4 regions of the Gordonia metallireducens genome follow, and region 1 is predicted to be linked to each of the others. Evidence: predicted binding sites of a transcription regulator. Region 1 holds the regulator's gene; each other region holds the start of a gene.
What was found. The regulator LexA, encoded in region 1, represses DNA repair genes until DNA is damaged. The targets are predictions, from matches to a motif close to CGAACANNTGTTCG.

Region 1 (4,138 bases):
CATCGCCAAGGGGGCCTCGGCCCCGTCGGCAGCGGTCGCCGCCACCGAACAGTTCGCCGCCGTGTTCACCAAGCTCGGTGGACTCATGGCCGAGCGCGTCACCGATCTCAACGACGTCCGCGACCGCATCCTCGCCGAGCTGTTGGGCCTGCCCGAGCCCGGAGTGCCCACGCCGGATGTGCCGTCGGTCCTGCTCGCCGACGACCTGGCGCCCGCCGACACCGCGGGGCTCGATCCCGCCACCACCATCGCGCTCGTCACCCGCCTCGGCGGGCCCACCAGCCACACCGCGATCATCGCCCGGCAGCTCGGCATCCCGTGCATCGTCGCGGTCCCCGGCCTGGACGAGATCGATTCGGGCACGGTGATACTCGTGGACGGGACAACCGGTGAGGTCGTCGTGGAACCCGATGACGCCGCAGCGCGCGCCCGCGTCGACGAGCACACCCGTCAGGCGGCTCTGGTCGCGGGCTGGTCGGGTCCGGGACGCACCGCCGACGGTGTCGAGGTGGCGATCCTGGCCAACGTCGCCGACGGGTCGTCGGCCCGCGCGGCCACCGACCATGCGGTGGAGGGTGTCGGACTGTTCCGCACCGAACTGGCCTTCCTCGAACGCGCCGACGAACCGACGGTGGAGGAGCAGGCGGACATCTACCGCGAGGTCCTCGACGCATTCGGCGGCCGCAAGGTCGTCATCCGCACCCTCGACGCCGGCTCGGACAAGCCGCTGCGCTTCGTGAACCAGCCCGAGGAGGCCAATCCGGCTCTCGGTGTTCGCGGCGACCGGATCGCCCTGGCGCACCCCGAGATCCGCGCCCACCAACTCGACGCCATCGCGCGCGCCGCCGAGGGCTCCGAGACGAGCCCCTGGGTCATGGCGCCGATGATCGCCTCACCGGCCGAGGCGGCGGCCTTCGCCGCGCAGGTGCGCGAACGGGGACTGACCGCCGGGGTCATGATCGAGGTCCCCGCCGCCGCGATCCTCGCGCCGGCGATCCTGTCCGAGGTCGATTTCGTCTCGATCGGCACCAATGACCTCACGCAGTACACGATGGCCGCCGACCGGATGTCGGCCGACCTCGCATCCCTGACCGATCCGTGGCAGCCGGCCGTCCTGCACCTCATCGCGACGGTCGCGCGGGCCGGACGGGATCAGGGGAAACCGGTGGGCGTGTGCGGCGAGGCGGCGGCGGACCCGATCCTCGCCTGTGTGCTCGTCGGACTCGGGGTGACCTCGTTGTCGAGTGCTCCGGTGGCGGCCGCTGCGGTCGGTGCCCGGCTCGCCGGCGTCACGCGAGCAACCTGCGAAAACGCAGCGGCAGCCGCGCTCGCCACCACCGATCCGGCTGCGGCTCGCGCGGCTGCCGCCGCGGTCCTCGAGAGCTGAGGGGTCAGATTCGCCGCATCACGGTGACGACCTTGCCGAGGATGACGGCCTCGTCGCCCGGGATCGGGTCGAACAGCTCGTTGTGCGGCATCAGCCAGACGTGACCCTTCTGGCGTTTGAAGGTCTTGACCGTGGCCTCGCCGTCGATCATCGCGGCGACGATGTCACCGTTGTCGGCCACGTTCTGCTGGCGGACGACCACCCAGTCGCCGTCGCAGATCGCAGCGTCGATCATCGACTCGCCGACGACCTTCAGCAGGAACAGCGAACCCTCGCCGACGAGCTCGCGGGGGAGCGGGAACACGTCCTCGACGGCTTCTTCTGCGAGTATCGGACCACCTGCGGCGATCCGGCCGAGCACCGGCACGAAGGTGGGCTCGGGCAGCGCGCCACCGGTCGGTGACGTGGGCGTCGGCGGCTCGCTCGGCGCGATGTTGACCGCCCGCGGACGATTGGCGTCGCGTTTGAGCAGGCCCTTGCGTTCGAGTGTCCGCAGCTGATGGGCGACGGAGGAGGTCGAGGTGAGACCCACCTCGTCACCGATCTCACGGATGCTCGGCGGGTAACCGCGTTCGCGCACGGATTTGCGGATCACCTCGAGTACTCCGCGCTGCCGCGGCGTCAGCGAGGCCTCGGCCGCCGCTATGTCTGCCGGGGTGACGGGCTCGTCGGCGCCCCGCGCTCCGGTGCGCTTACCGCCGTCATCGCTCATGATCGGGCTTCCTCTCGATTTCCGAACGTGCTGGTAGATCGCTTGTCTGCCGACGACCCTAGCCCAGAATGCCGACCGCATCAAACATTTGTTCGACGTGTCGCGAGACAATTGTCGGAGTGCCGTGCTACAAATTCGAACATCAGTTCATCGAACAGGTGATCGACACTCGAACAGTTCGAACGCCGACGACGCAGTCGGACGCACGGACAGAGTTCGACCGGAAACACGGAGGGCACCATGCGCACCGCCACTCTCATCGACCCCGTCCGCTCCACCGATCCGGTCCGCGGTGACATCCTGGAACGTCCGCGCCCGATGCGCCGCGGCGACGGCCGCCGTCCCGCCGACGGCCGCCCGGTGCCCGAGTCGGTGGTTCGGGTCCGTCGGGTCGCCTCCACCCAGTGCGCCTCGCCGGTCGGCCTGCGCGGTCGTGGACCCGTCGTCCCGGCCCAGCATCCCGCGCAGCCCGCCCCCTCGGCGGTCATCCGCCGGCGCCGGCGCACGGCGACGGCAATCCTGGCCGGCGTCGGACTCGCCCTGGCGGTGTGGGTCATCGCGGTCGTCGGGCAGAACTACGCCGCAACGGTCACGCCTTCCTCGGTCGGCACCGAGGTCGTCCACGTGCGCTCGGGCGACTCGCTGAGCACCATCGCATCACGCGTCGCCCCGGAGATGCCCCGCGAGGCGGTCGTCGACGAGATCATCCAGCTGAACGACCTCCCGTCCAGCGGCCTTCGCGTCGGCCAGCCCCTCCTCGCCCCCCGGTATCACTGAGCGCGGGCGGTATCCTCGATGTCACAGGGACCGGCCGACTACCGGCCTGGCATGCGGCCCGGCTGCATCAGAGTGTCCCGTGACCTGCGTGAGGATACGATGCGCTGCCCCTTCTGCAAGAACGACGACACCAAGGTCATCGACTCGCGTGTCGCTGATGAGGGGCAGGCCATCCGGCGTCGCCGCTCCTGCGTGGAGTGTGGGCGACGCTTCTCGACCGTGGAGAGCGCAGTGCTCGCGGTGGTCAAACGCAACGGGGTCACCGAACCGTTCAGTCGCGAGAAGGTGATGCGGGGCGTCCGGCGCGCATGCCAGGGACGCCACGTCGCCGAGGACGCGCTGGCACAGCTCGCCCAGCAGGTCGAGGACACGGTACGTGCCAGCGGATCGGCCGAGATCCCCAGCAACGAGGTCGGACTCGCGATTCTCAAGCCGCTGCGCGACCTCGACGAGGTTGCCTACCTGCGCTTCGCGTCGGTGTATCGCTCGTTCGACTCCGTCGAGGACTTCCAGCGCGAGATCGACGACCTGCGTTCGGCGTCGTCCGATTCCGGAAAGGCCTCAGCCGAGTCGGTCAAGAGTTCGTAGGACCCGCTTCTCCGACACCGGGTACGCGGTACCGAGTCGCTCGGCGAACAATCCCACCCGCAGCTCCTCGACGAGCCACTGCGCCTCGTCGTTGACGACCGCCTTCCGGTGCTCGGGCACCTGCGTCAGTCGCTGGGCCCACCGCTCGGTCACCCGGTCGACGACGGCCACTCCGGCCTGGTCCCGGGCCGCGGAGGCCGGCAGTGCCGTCAACCGGGCTTCGGCCGCCGCGAGATAGCGCGGCACGTTCTCCAGATGTCGTCGCGCGGTGGCGGCGATGAAGCCGTCGAAGACGAGATTGTCGAGCTGTTCGGCGACGTCGTCGGCTGCGAGTGAACCGGCATGACGGTCGATCGCGGCGCGTACCGGCGCCACCCACCCGAGGGATTCGACAGCGAGAGAGAAATACTCCGGCGCCGATTCGGAGATCCGCGGCCGCAGTTTCTCCGTGAGCGCGCGGAACGCCTCGGGTGAGCGCACCGCGGACAGCGTGCCGGCGTCGAGGCCCGCGACGACATCGCGGATGGCGCGGCGTGTGCAGTCGGCCAGCAGCGCATCGAGATCCGGGTAGGGACTCTGACTCAACGCGAGTCGGCCCGCCGCCCCGAGTGAACCGGCGACCCGTCGGTGCAGCGGCGGGATCGCGAGGTCGAGCAGTGCGACGATCCCTCTCT
Region 2 (4,138 bases), on a different contig from region 1:
GGGGCGCACGGCCGGCCCCGAACACGGAGTCCGACGATTCGCGTCCCCCGACGGCGACAACGGGTTCCACGCCCCCTGCGTGGTGGTCTCCGGTCAGTCGACCGGATCCGGGAGGACCCGCAGATGACCGCGGCGACCCGGCCGGGGTCGCGTCTGGTGGCGGGGCACACCCGGGGTGGCCGACGGCTGTGACGGCGAGTCGACAGGGCCTGCGCGATGGCGGCCGCTGCGGCGGTCGGCGAGGGCGGCTTCGTACGCGGCGTCGGCCGCACGCGCCTCCTCGAGAGCTCGCGAGTCGAAGGCATCGAGAGAGTCGGCCGGCGTCCGGTCGGAGTTACGGCCGCGGGGCCCGCTGTCGACGAAACCCGGGCGTCCACCACCGGCGACGGCGCCGGCCTCGCGGACGGCCTCGGCGAGGGCGGTCAGCTCGTGATCCTCGGCGGGCACCGAGAATCCCCGCTCGCTGCGCAGCATCTCCCAGCCCCGCGGGACGGTGATCCGTCGGGCGTGGTCGTCGCACAGATCCCAGGAATGCGGCTCCTGCGAGGTCGCCAGCGGACCGATCACCGCAGTCGATTCGGCGTAGACGAAGGTCAGGGTAGCCACCGCGGATCGGGCGCAGCCGGGTCGGCAGCACAGACGGGGAAGCTTCACGTGACGAGATTAGCCCCCACTGTCCGCAACCACAGAGTCGACACGCTCAGAAGGGGGGGCAGGCGGGGCGACACGGGTCGCCGCGACCTCATAGACTCGCGGCATGCGCATCCACCCGAAGCCGACGCCGCGCGGCTCGATCGGCCAGCCGGGAATCCGTCGTGGCCGACGCCGGGTCGGACGGTACCGAGATCGGCGTGGCCGCGGTCTGCGTTCCCCGCTGCTGCCGCAGAACGTGCCCGCCTACAACACCCGCTCCGACGAGTTCGACGCCGTCGCGCTCGAGGCCTTCGCCGAGATCGACGCCCAGTGGCACGACCAGCTGGCCGGACTCGACATCGCCGTCGACGAGATCCCGCGACTGCTCCCCCGCGATCCCGAGACCGTCGAGTGGCCCGACGAGGTGACCGCCGACGGCGCCGTGCCGCTCGCCCGGTTGATCCCCGCGGGAATGGACGTCCACGGGGTGCCGACGCGGGCCCAGATCATCCTGTTCCGCCGGCCGCTGGAGTCACGGGCCAAGAAGGGCACGGATCTCCTCGAGCTCGTGCACGAGGTCCTCGTCCAGCAGGTCGCGACCCACCTGGGCGTCGACGAAGACACGATCGACCGCGGACCTGAGTGATCCGCGGTCGATGATCGCGTTCGACACCTGAGCGCCGAGCGTCCAGCTCTCGCTGGGTAATTCGATTGTTCGGATGACGCCGTTCCGGCGACCCGTCAGATGATGCCGCGCTTCAGGCGACGGCGCTCGCGCTCGGACAGACCGCCCCAGATCCCGAAGCGTTCGTCGTTGTGGAGCGCGTACTCCAAGCACTCTGCTTTGACCTCGCAGCCCTGGCAGATTCGCTTGGCCTCACGCGTCGATCCGCCCTTTTCCGGGAAGAACGCCTCCGGATCGGTCTGCGCGCACAGAGCGCGATCCTGCCACTGCTCCTCGACGGCGTCGAACAGGTCGTCGAAGTCGTTGGGCACCAGGGCCAGATGACGGCGGCCGGCGGCATCGTCTGCGTCGGAATCGACGAGATCGGTTGCATCGGCGGCGGATTCGAGCGCGGCCGCACGCGCGGTGCCACCGATCATCGAATCGTCAACGGGCCCAAGGGTGCGAAACTCTGCGGTGTCGATTTCCGGGGCGGATGTCATCACGTGCGACTCTGCGATGAATTGCGGGCGAATATGTGGTTCAAGCGGATTGCCGATCGGATTGTCCAAAGCCATCGTCGGCGCCTCCTAGCTCGGGATGTTGGTCGTTGACTGTCCTTTGCGAACACGACGTGCTGCCGTACCCACCACTGCTGCCACACCACTTGTACTCGGGGTGCAGTGACTCCCTGCATCCGTTGTACACAGCGCCCGAGCGACGGCCCCTTACTGCCGGCACCGACCCTCTCACCGAGTTCGAACATATGATCGAATCCCTTGGAGGCCAGTGGTTCTCGACCTCGAATGTTCTCGATCTCAAACTCGGAATGACACTGATGTGATTAGACACGCCGGGGGCGGTCCCGGTCAAGTTGAATCGAAGAATTCCCTTTACCATCGCGTGCCGTCAAATCTGTGACTCGACACGACGACGGCCCGAAGGCGAAGTGAAGATCACACTCCCGAGCCCTCCTCCCCGCCCGCCGGACGGGCGCGACAGCGGCGTACGGGCCCTCGCGGCCGACCACTAGAGTGGCGGTGTGAAGGAGTACCTGCTGTGAAGGTGACCGTACTCGTCGGCGGCGTGGGGGGCGCGCGTTTCCTCCTCGGACTGCGCGAGCTGCTCGGCACCACCCCGTTCCCGCCGCATCCCGACGACCCCACGCTCGGCGTCGGCGAACATCAGATCACCGCGATCGTGAACGTCGGCGACGACGCGTGGATGCACGGTGTGCGCATCTGCCCCGACCTCGACACGTGCATGTACACCCTCGGCGGCGGCATCGACCCCGACCGCGGGTGGGGCCGGCGCGGTGAAACCTGGCATGCGAAAGAAGAACTCGCCGCCTACGGCGCCGACCCGGACTGGTTCGGCCTCGGCGACCGAGATCTCGCCACCCATCTGATCCGTACCCAGATGCTCGACGCCGGGTACAGGTTGTCCGATGTGACCGCTGCCCTGTCCCGCCGGTGGAATCCGGGCGTGCGTCTGCTGCCGGTGACCGACGACCGACACGAGACGCATGTGGTGATCTCCAAGCCGGACGGCGACGAGGGCGAGCGCGTGGCCATCCACTTCCAGGAATGGTGGGTTCGCCACCGCGCCCAGGTCCCGACCTTCGGCTTCGCACAGGTGGGCTCGGACGACACCACCCCCGCACCGGGGGTCCTCGACGCGATCAGCGACGCCGACGTCATCCTGCTCGCACCGTCGAACCCCGTGGTGAGCATCGGCGCGATCGTCAGCGTTCCCGGGATGCGCAGCGCCCTGCGCACCACCAAGGCCCCGGTGGTCGGCGTCTCGCCGATCATCGACAACCGGCCGCTGCGCGGCATGGCCGACGAGTGCCTGTCGGTGATCGGCGTCGAGTCGTCCGCCGAGGCGGTCGCCGCCCACTACGGCGCCCGAAGCGGCAACGGCATCCTCGACGGCTGGCTGATCGCCGAGGGCGACCGCGCACAGGTCGACGGCATCGCCGTCGGCTCCGCACCGTTGTTGATGACCGACCCGCAGGCCACCGCGCAGATGATCCGCGCCGCCTGCGCACTCGTCGACGTGGCCATGCCGGAACAGAACGTGGGCACCGAGTGAGCGAGCTCGCCGATCACCGCGCCCCGAACGGCCTGGAGATCCGACCGGTCACCGGCCTCCCCGAGTTCACTGCCGAATCCGACGTCGCCGCCGAGATCCTCGCCGCCGCACCGTGGTTGGCGTCCGGTGATGTACTGGTCGTGACCAGCAAGATCATCTCGAAGGCCGAGGGTCGCATGGTCGACGCGCCGGCCGATCCCGATGAGCGTGATGCGCTGCGTCGCAAACTCGTCGAGGCCGAGTCGGTGCGGGTCCTCGCCCGCAAGAACCGCACGCTGATCACCGAGAACCGTCTGGGCCTGGTCCAGGCCGCGGCCGGGATCGACGGCTCCAACGTGCGATCCGACCAGCTGGCGCTGCTCCCCGAGGATCCCGACGGCAGCGCGAGACGACTGCGGGCCGCCATCGCCGAGCGTGCCGGTCACGAGGTCGCCGTGATCATCACCGACACGATGGGGCGTGCCTGGCGCACCGGACAGACCGATGTCGCGATCGGATCGGCGGGCATCGCCGTCACCCACCCCTACGACGGTGGCACCGACGACTACGGGAACCCGTTGGTGGTGACCGACATCGCGGTCGCCGACGAACTGTCCGCGGCCGCCGACCTGGTCAAGGGCAAGCTCGCCGCCGTTCCGGTGGCCGTCGTGCGCGGGTTCGCGCCCGTCGACGACGGTTCGACCGCCGCCGATCTGATCCGGCCCGCCGAGGAGGACCTGTTCCGGCTGGGCACCGAGGAGGCGATCG
Region 3 (4,138 bases), on a different contig from region 1:
CGCGCTGCAGTTCGGCCACCTTCTCGGCTTTGTCCTCCGGCCGAACACCGGCATAGACGCGGTCGATCCCCAGCACCCGTGCCACATCCTCGGCCACCGCCCGCGCATCCCCGGTGACCATCACCGCCTCGACCCCACGACGCCGGAGACCGTCGACCGCCTCGAGCGACTCCGGTCGCACCTCGTCGGTCAGTGTTAAGGCGCCGACGACCTCACCCTCGGCGATCACATGAAGGATGATCGCTCCTTCGTCACGCCAGGCCCTGGCGATCGGGAGCTCTGAGACACCCTGTCTGTCGAGCAATCTCGGCCCGCCCACCGCGACGGACATTCCGTTGACGCGCGCCGAGACACCCACCGCAGGCGACGAGGTGAAGTCCTGCGCCTCCGACACCTTCAGGTCCCGACGCCGGGCAACCTCGACGATCGCAACCGCGAGCGGATGCTCGCTGTCCGCCTCCGCCGACGCGGCCAGCATCAGCACCTCGTCCGATGTACGACCACCCGCGGGTTCGACGGCGCGGACCGTCGGAGCTCCACGGGTCAGCGTCCCGGTCTTGTCGAAGAGCACGGCGTCGACCGACCGCATCGTCTCGAGGGCCAGCCGGTCGGAGATCAGGACTCCCCCACGCGCCGCACGCTCCGTCGCGATCGACACCACCAATGGGATGGCCAGACCCAGAGCATGCGGGCAGGCGATGACGAGCACCGTGATCACCCGGACGACCGCCGAGTCGGGCATGCGCACCGACGTCCAGACGACCGCCGTGACAGCCGCCGCGGCGAGGGCGAACCAGAAGAGCCAGCCGGCGGCGCGGTCGGCAAGACGTTGAGCCCGCGACGACGAGGCCTGTGCCTGGGCGATGAGCCGTTCGATCCCGGCCAGCGCGGTGTCGCCACCGATCGCGGTGACCCGGACACGGACCGCGGAATCCGTGGCAACGGTCCCGGCGACCACCCGCTCCCCGACCGATCGTCGGACCGGCCGCGACTCACCGGTGATCGTCGACTCGTCTACATCCGCAGTGCCGTCGATCACTTCCCCGTCGGCCGGGATCGACGCACCGGGCCGAACCAGTACGACGTCGTCGACCTCCAGTTCAGAGACCGGGACGGTGACCACTCCGGCACCGTCGACCTTCTCCGCCTCGTCGGGCAGCAACGCAGCCAGCGAGTCGAGGGCTGACGTCGTCTGGGCCAGCGCCCGCATCTCGACCCAGTGCCCCAGGAGCATGATCACGACGAGGAGCGCCAGCTCCCACCAGAAGTTCAGCTCGCTGTCCAGCAACTCGAGACTCGCGCCCCACGACGCGACGAAGGCAACGGTGATGGCCAGCCCGATGAGCAGCATCATCCCCGGGGCGCGGGACCGAACCTCCGCGACTGCACCGGTCAGGAACGGCCGGCCGCCCCAGAGGTAGATGACGGTGCCCAGTACCGGCGAGATCCACGTGGCCCACCCGTGGTGAGGGAGTGAGTAACCGATCAGGTGGGCGAACATCTCGTTGAACGCCACCGTCGGGATCGCCAGTACCGACATGATCCAGAACAATCGGCGGAAGCGGCCGACGTGGTCGGCGTGACCGCCGTGTTCGCCACCAGCGTGCTGGTGACCTTCGTGCGTACCCATGTAGTGCCCATGATGGGTCGATGTAGCACTCATGCGTCGACTATATACCCCCTACCCGTATGCCGTAAGGGCCAACCTGCGGCCACTCTTTATCAGACGCCACCGACACATTCCACAATCGAAACCGCCTGCGAAATTCGTTGCGAGCCAGCGAGATCACGGGTACAGTCGAACATACATTCGGACGCACGTCTTCGGGGGGTGACCGTCTTGACCGAGATCTCGCAGTCCGACGCCCCGGTTTCGCGCGCCTCTGAACTCGTGCAGGAATTGCACCGGATCACCGCCGAAATCCAGGCCGTCGATCTGACGCAGTGCACGGATGGCGAACTCGTCGACGTCGCGGCCGAGACCGAACGTGCCATCGCGCGACTGAGTTTCGCCGGTGACCGACAGATCGTCGAGGCCACTGAACGAGATCTGCCCCGTAAGACCGGTCACCGCAGCGTCATCCAGTTCATGACTCACCGTTTGCGCGTCGCCGAACCGATCCGACGCCGCAACCAGATGTCCGCCACCGCAACCTTTCCCAGCCACACCGGGGAACAGCTACCGCCGCAACACCCCGCCCTGGCCGAGGCGTTCGCCGGTGGTCGCGTCGGGCCTGCGCACGTGCGAGCGGTCGTCGAGGTGCTCGAGCAGATCCCGCACGCCGTCGACCACGACGTGAAAGTCGCCGCCGAACGGCAGATGGCCGAGATCGCCGTCGATCACACCCCGGCCGACATCGCTGCCCTCGGTGCGCGGCTACTCGCTCACCTCGATCCCGACGGCACACTCGCCGACGACACCGACCGCAAACGCCGCCGCAACCTGACGGTCCACCGGCAACGTGTCGACGGCACTGCCAAACTGACCGCTAACCTGACTCCGGAACTGCTCGCCCGGGTCACGATGCTGCTCGCCGTGTGGGCCAAACCCGGCATGAACAACCCCGACGACCCCGACTCCCCACACGGCTCGATCGAAGACGCCGACCCCGACGCCGTCGCTGCTGCGGCCGAACGCGATGACCGCACCCCCGCCCAGCTCAACCACGACGCCGTGAACGCACTGCTCAAAGCTGTCTTCGAGGACGGCCTATTGGGTAAGAGTCACCGCGGGTTGCCGACCCAGCTGATCATCAAAGCCGACCTCACCGACCTCCGCCGCGAAGCCGGCTTCGCCACCACCGCCACCGGCACCCTGATCCCCATCCACGAGCTCATCAACATGGTCGCCGACGCCCAACCCTGGCTGGCGGTGTTCAAAGACGCCACCGCCGTCCCGCTCTACTTCGGCCGCGGCAAACGCCTCGCCACCCGCGAACAACGCCTCGCCTCCTTCGCCCGACCCGACGGCGAAAGCTGCTCCACCCCCGGCTGCGGCCTCGCCGCCGCACACGTCGAGATGCATCACGCCCAACTCGACTGGGCCGACGGCGGACTCACCAACATCACCGACCTCGCCCCGGCCTGCCCGAAACACAACCGCATGGTCAGCAACCAACCCGGCGGCTACACCACCCGCATGGTGCGTGAAGGACCCGACGAAGGCCGCTGCGCCTGGCGGCTCAACGCCGAACCCGGCGCACCGCCCAACCCCGAACGCATCAACCGGCGACCCGACATACCCCGCCGATTCGCCGAACACCTCCAACAAGTGCGCACCGAAATTCACGGACCCGACACCGAGTCCGGCAATGAAACACGCCTCCACCTGCGTGAGGTCATCGACCTCCGCAACGCCTCCGACGCCGAAGCCACCCTCGCCTCACTACTCCTCGCCGCGGCATACCCGCGTGCGTGACGAGTCCCGAGGGATGGTCGCCAGCCCTTCGTGGCTCGTCGCTACGCTCCTCGCACCTCAGGGAGCAGGGAGTGGTCGTCGACTTCGATACGCTCCTTCGTCGCTACTCAGCCCAGCGGCTACGCTCCTCGCACCTCAGGGAGCGAAAGTGTAGCGCCCGCAACCAGTTTGCCAAGCTGATTACGGCGCGGGGATGTCCAACCCGAGGTCGAGCACGGTGACCGAGTGGGTGAGCGCACCGACGGCGAGGTAGTCGACACCCGTGCGGGCGTAGTCTGCGGCGACGTCGAGCGTCAGGCCGCCGGAGCTCTCCAGCTTGGTCTGCGGCGATTTGGTGTTGCGCCGCTGCACGGCCATCTGGGTTTCCCACGGCTCGAAGTTGTCGAGCAGCACGAGCTGGGGCTCGAGCGGCAGAACCTCGTCGAGCTGGGACAGGGAATCGACCTCGACCTCCACCGGCAGACCCGGAGCCGCCGCTCGGACCGCTTCGAGCGCCGCTGCGACCGAACCGGCGGCGACGACGTGGTTGTCCTTGATGAGGGCGGCATCGCCGAGACCCATGCGGTGATTGACTCCCCCGCCCGCGCGGACCGCGTACTTCTGCAGCAGTCGCAGACCGGGCAGCGTCTTGCGGGAGTCACGAATCTGCGCCGACGTGCCTGCAACCGCGTCCACCCACGCGCGCGTCGCGGTGGCGATCCCCGACAGATGGCAGATGAG
Region 4 (4,138 bases), on a different contig from region 1:
ACCAGTTGGCGCCTCAAGGATTACGTGTGGGCCCCGGCCCTGGGCATGTTCGGCGTGCAGCGGATGCACCTCCTGCGCGACGTGTTGGTCATGGCCGGCGCGGGTGTCGGCGGCGGATCGCTCAACTACGCGAACACGCTCTACCGTCCGCTCCCCGCGTTCTTCGACGACCCGCACTGGGGTCGGATCACCGATTGGGCCGCCGAACTCGACCCCTACTACGACCAGGCGTCGCGGATGCTCGGCGTGACCACCTACCCAAAGGTCACGCCGGCCGACCGCGTCATGCGCAAGGTCGCCGAGGACATGGGCGCGGGCGACACCTTCGTCCACACCCCCGTCGGCGTGTTCTTCGGCGAGCCGGGCAAGACCGTCGAGGACCCGTTCTTCGGCGGCGCCGGCCCCGCCCGCACCGGCTGTACCGACTGCGGCGCCTGCATGACCGGTTGCCCCGTAGGCGCGAAGAACACGCTGGTCAAGAACTATCTGTATCTCGCCGAACAGGCCGGTGCGACCGTCATCCCGATGACGACCGTCGACACCGTCCGCCCGCTGTCGGAGGGCGGGTACACGGTGGGGACGCATCGAACCGGCCGACGCTGGTCGCGTCGGGGCCGTCGCTCGTTCACCGCCGACCACGTGGTGTTCGCGGCCGGCACGTACGGCACCAACAAGCTGCTGCTCGACATGCAGCAGAGCGGCAACCTGCCCGGCCTGTCGTCGCGTCTGGGCAAGGTGGTCCGCACCAACTCGGAGGCCGTCCTGGCCGCAACCGCCACCGACCTGAAGGTCGACTACACCGAGGGTGTGGCGATCACGTCGTCGTTCCATCCGAACGAGCACACCCACATCGAACCCGTGCGATACGGCAAGGGCAGCAACCTGATCGGAATGCTGCAGGCGATGCTCATCGACGGCGACGGCCGCCTGCCGCGTCCGCTGGCCGCCCTCGTCGAGATGATCAAGCATCCGCTGGTCACGCTGCGTGGACTCTCGGTTCGACGCTGGTCGGAACGCACGATCATCGCCCTGGTGATGCAGACCGCCGACAACTCGCTCGAACTGTTCGCCCGCCGCGGCCGTTTCGGTCCGATGCTGCGCAGCAAGCAGGGTGCCGGCGATCCCCCGCCGACCTGGATCCCGGTCGGCCATGAAGCCGTCCGCAAGATGGCCGACGAGATCGACGGCGACGCCGGCGGTTCCATCGTCGACTGGCTGAACATCCCGATGACCGCGCACTTCCTCGGCGGTTGCTCGATCGGACGGTCCGCCGCCGACGGCGTCGTGGACCCGTACCACCGCGTGTTCAACCACCCGGGTCTACACATCGTCGACGGTTCGACGGTGTCGGCGAACCTGGGCGTGAACCCGTCGCTGACGATCACCGCTCAGGCCGAACGCGCGCTCGCCATGTGGCCGAATGCCGGTGAGGCCGACCCGCGTCCGGAGCTCGGGTCGGCGTACCAGCCGATCTCCCCGGTGCCGCCGGTGCGTCCGACGGTGCCCGACTACGCACCCGCCGCGCTGCGGTTGCCGATCACGCCGATCTCCAACGCCGGCTGAGGATTTCGTAGAAGTTGTGGGCGTATGGCGTCCACAACTTCTACATCCCCTCCTTACTGATCACCACACCCCCGGCGGCCGCAGCTGAATGCTGATCCGGGCGCCGACGCCGCGCACCTTGGGGACCGCGTGTTCCCACGTGCGCTGGCAGCTGCCACCCATGACCAACAGGTCACCGGACGACAGGGTGAACTTCAGCGACTTCCCGCCGCCCCGCGGCCGCAGCATCAGCGGCCGTGGGGCGCCGAGGGAGATGATCGCGACCATCGTGTCGTGCGTCGACGCCCGGCCGATGCGGTCCCCGTGCCACGCCACCGAATCGTTGCCGTCGCGGTAGAGGCTGATCCCCGCGGTCGCGAAACCTTCCGGCAGCTCGTCGCGGTAATGCCGCGAGAGCGATGACCGTATCTCGGTGATCAACCCGTCTGGGAACGGATCGTCTTTCTGATAGATCGAGACCAGCCGCGGGACGTCGACGACGCGGTCGTACATCTGTCGTCGCTCGGCTCGCCACGGCACATGACGTCGAAGCCGATCGAACAACTCGTCCGGCCCGCTGATCCAGCCCGGGCACAGGTCCACCCACGCGCCGTCGGTGAGTGGACGCCGCGTCATCGAGGTCGACAGGTCCGAGAGCGCCGGTTCCGCGGCGACCTCGGCGAACAACGAGCCCTGGATGCCGATGGACATGCACCCACCGTACACCTAGATCGAACGCACGTTCGATAAACCGCTCACTGGTTCCGTTCGCGCTCACCTTTGACGAGTGAGCGCGAACGGAACGAGTGAGCGAAAGTCGGGCTACTCCCCGCCCAGATGTCCGCTCAACCGGCCGTGGCGTTCGGCGCTGGCGTCGTCGAGCCCAACGATCGTGACGTCTTTGCCCTTGGCCTTGTACTTGGTGGTGATGGCGTCGAGGGTCGCAACCGACGACGCATCCCACACGTGCGAGTCACTCATGTCGATGACGACGTGGGACTCGTCGGCGGTGTAGTCGAACTGGTAGACGAGGTCATTGCTCGACGCGAAGAACAGCTCGCCGCGGACCTCGTACACGCGGGTGTCGGGGTCGGGCCCGGCGACCACCACGACCTCCGTCATGTGCGCGACGCGACGCGCGAACAGCACCGACGCGGTCAGTACGCCGACGACGACGCCGTACGCGAGATTCGACGTCGCGACCGTCACCGCGACCGTCGCCAACATCACGGCGGTCTCCGACCGGGGCATGCGCCGCAGCGTCTTCGGGTAGATGGAATGCCAGTCGAAGGTGCCGACCGACACCATGATCATCACCGCGACCAGTGCCGCCATCGGGATCTTGGCGACCACGTCACCCAGTCCCACGACGAGGATCAGCAGAAAGACACCGGCCAGGAACGTCGAAATCCTTGTGCGCGCACGGGATTCCTTGACGTTGATCATCGTCTGCCCGATCATCGCGCAACCGCCCATGCCGCCGAAGAAGCCCGTGACGAGGTTGGCGATCCCCTGCCCGACGGCCTCGCGGGACTTGTTGGAGTGGGTGTCGGTGATGTCGTCAACGAGCTTGGCGGTCATCAGCGACTCGAGGAGGCCGACGATCGCGATCGCGAGAGCGTACGGCGCGATGACGGACAAGGTGTCCCAGGTGAACGGAACGTCGGGCAGCAGCAGTGTCGGCAGACTGTCCGGGAGTTCGCCCTCGTCACCGACATTCGGCACCTTGAGGCTCGCGATGAGGGTGACCGCGGTCAGCAGCACGATGGCGACCAACGGCGCCGGCACGATGGTCGTCAGGCGCGGGAACAGGACGATGATCGCGATGCCGATCGCCACCATCGGATACACCAGCCACGGCACGCCCAGCAGGTGCGGCACCTGCGCGGAGAAGATGAGGATGGCCAGCGCGTTGACGAAGCCGACCATCACGCTGCGCGGGATGAACCGCATCAGTTTCGCGACGCCGAGCGCGCCGAGGAGCACCTGGAGGATGCCGCCGAGCAGGACCGCGGCGATCAGGTACTGCAACCCGTGGCTCTCGACCAGTGGCGCGACCACCAGCGCGACGGCTCCGGTGGCGGCCGAGATCATCGCGGGACGACCGCCGACGATCGCGATGGTCACCGCCATGGTGAACGACGCGAACAGGCCGACGCGCGGGTCGACGCCGGCGATGATCGAGAACGAGATGGCCTCGGGGATCAGGGCCAGTGCGACGACGAGTCCGGCCAGGATCTCGGTCCGCAGCCGGCTCGGCGAGCGCAGCGTCAACAGGACGGACTGGCGGTCGGCCGGGGAGATGGCTTCGGGGGCGGCCTTTGCGGAACTCCGCACCGCGGACTCCTCTGTATCGGGAATTGTCGAACCTGCGGACTCTATACGCGCGCGAGGCGTCACTCACACTTTCGAGCCAGGCCGTGAAGCCCGTCCACGCAGGTCAAGCGGCCCCCACCCGATCCGGCAGTGGCCAAGTGCACATTCCACCCACCGCGCAGAGGTCGAAATGTGAAATGGCCCACAGCACTCTATTCGAGTCGATGCTTTAATCATTCCGTTATAAAACGTTACAAGGGGGAACTCGATGAAGCGCTCC

Region 2: cofD (2-phospho-L-lactate transferase) is a predicted target of LexA. The motif match lies at 2,057-2,070, and genes of this name have one in related genera.
Region 3: LQD00_RS20325 (HNH endonuclease signature motif containing protein) is a predicted target of LexA. The motif match lies at 1,800-1,813, and genes of this name have one in related genera.
Region 4: LQD00_RS15295 (alpha-ketoglutarate-dependent dioxygenase AlkB) is a predicted target of LexA. The motif match lies at 2,275-2,288, and genes of this name have one in related genera.

What each region holds. Positions count from the first base shown of each region.
Region 1 covers NZ_JAJQJP010000057.1:197,270-201,407, reverse strand. The annotation lists gene LQD00_RS22285 (putative PEP-binding protein) at 1-1,387, shown strand, start outside; gene lexA (transcriptional repressor LexA) at 1,392-2,099, opposite strand; gene LQD00_RS22275 (LysM peptidoglycan-binding domain-containing protein) at 2,340-2,876, shown strand; gene nrdR (transcriptional regulator NrdR) at 2,976-3,464, shown strand; gene hrpA (ATP-dependent RNA helicase HrpA) at 3,438-4,138, opposite strand, start outside.
Region 2 covers NZ_JAJQJP010000031.1:116,769-120,906, reverse strand. The annotation lists gene LQD00_RS13120 (DUF3499 domain-containing protein) at 94-654, opposite strand; gene LQD00_RS13115 (metallopeptidase family protein) at 758-1,279, shown strand; gene LQD00_RS13110 (WhiB family transcriptional regulator) at 1,375-1,638, opposite strand; gene cofD (2-phospho-L-lactate transferase) at 2,357-3,391, shown strand; gene LQD00_RS13100 (coenzyme F420-0:L-glutamate ligase) at 3,388-4,138, shown strand, end outside.
Region 3 covers NZ_JAJQJP010000052.1:143,048-147,185, forward strand. The annotation lists gene LQD00_RS20320 (heavy metal translocating P-type ATPase) at 1-1,663, opposite strand, end outside; gene LQD00_RS20325 (HNH endonuclease signature motif containing protein) at 1,832-3,418, shown strand; gene nadC (carboxylating nicotinate-nucleotide diphosphorylase) at 3,599-4,138, opposite strand, start outside.
Region 4 covers NZ_JAJQJP010000036.1:32,772-36,909, reverse strand. The annotation lists gene LQD00_RS15300 (GMC oxidoreductase) at 1-1,563, shown strand, start outside; gene LQD00_RS15295 (alpha-ketoglutarate-dependent dioxygenase AlkB) at 1,624-2,253, opposite strand; gene LQD00_RS15290 (SulP family inorganic anion transporter) at 2,365-3,879, opposite strand; gene LQD00_RS15285 (hypothetical protein) at 4,127-4,138, shown strand, end outside.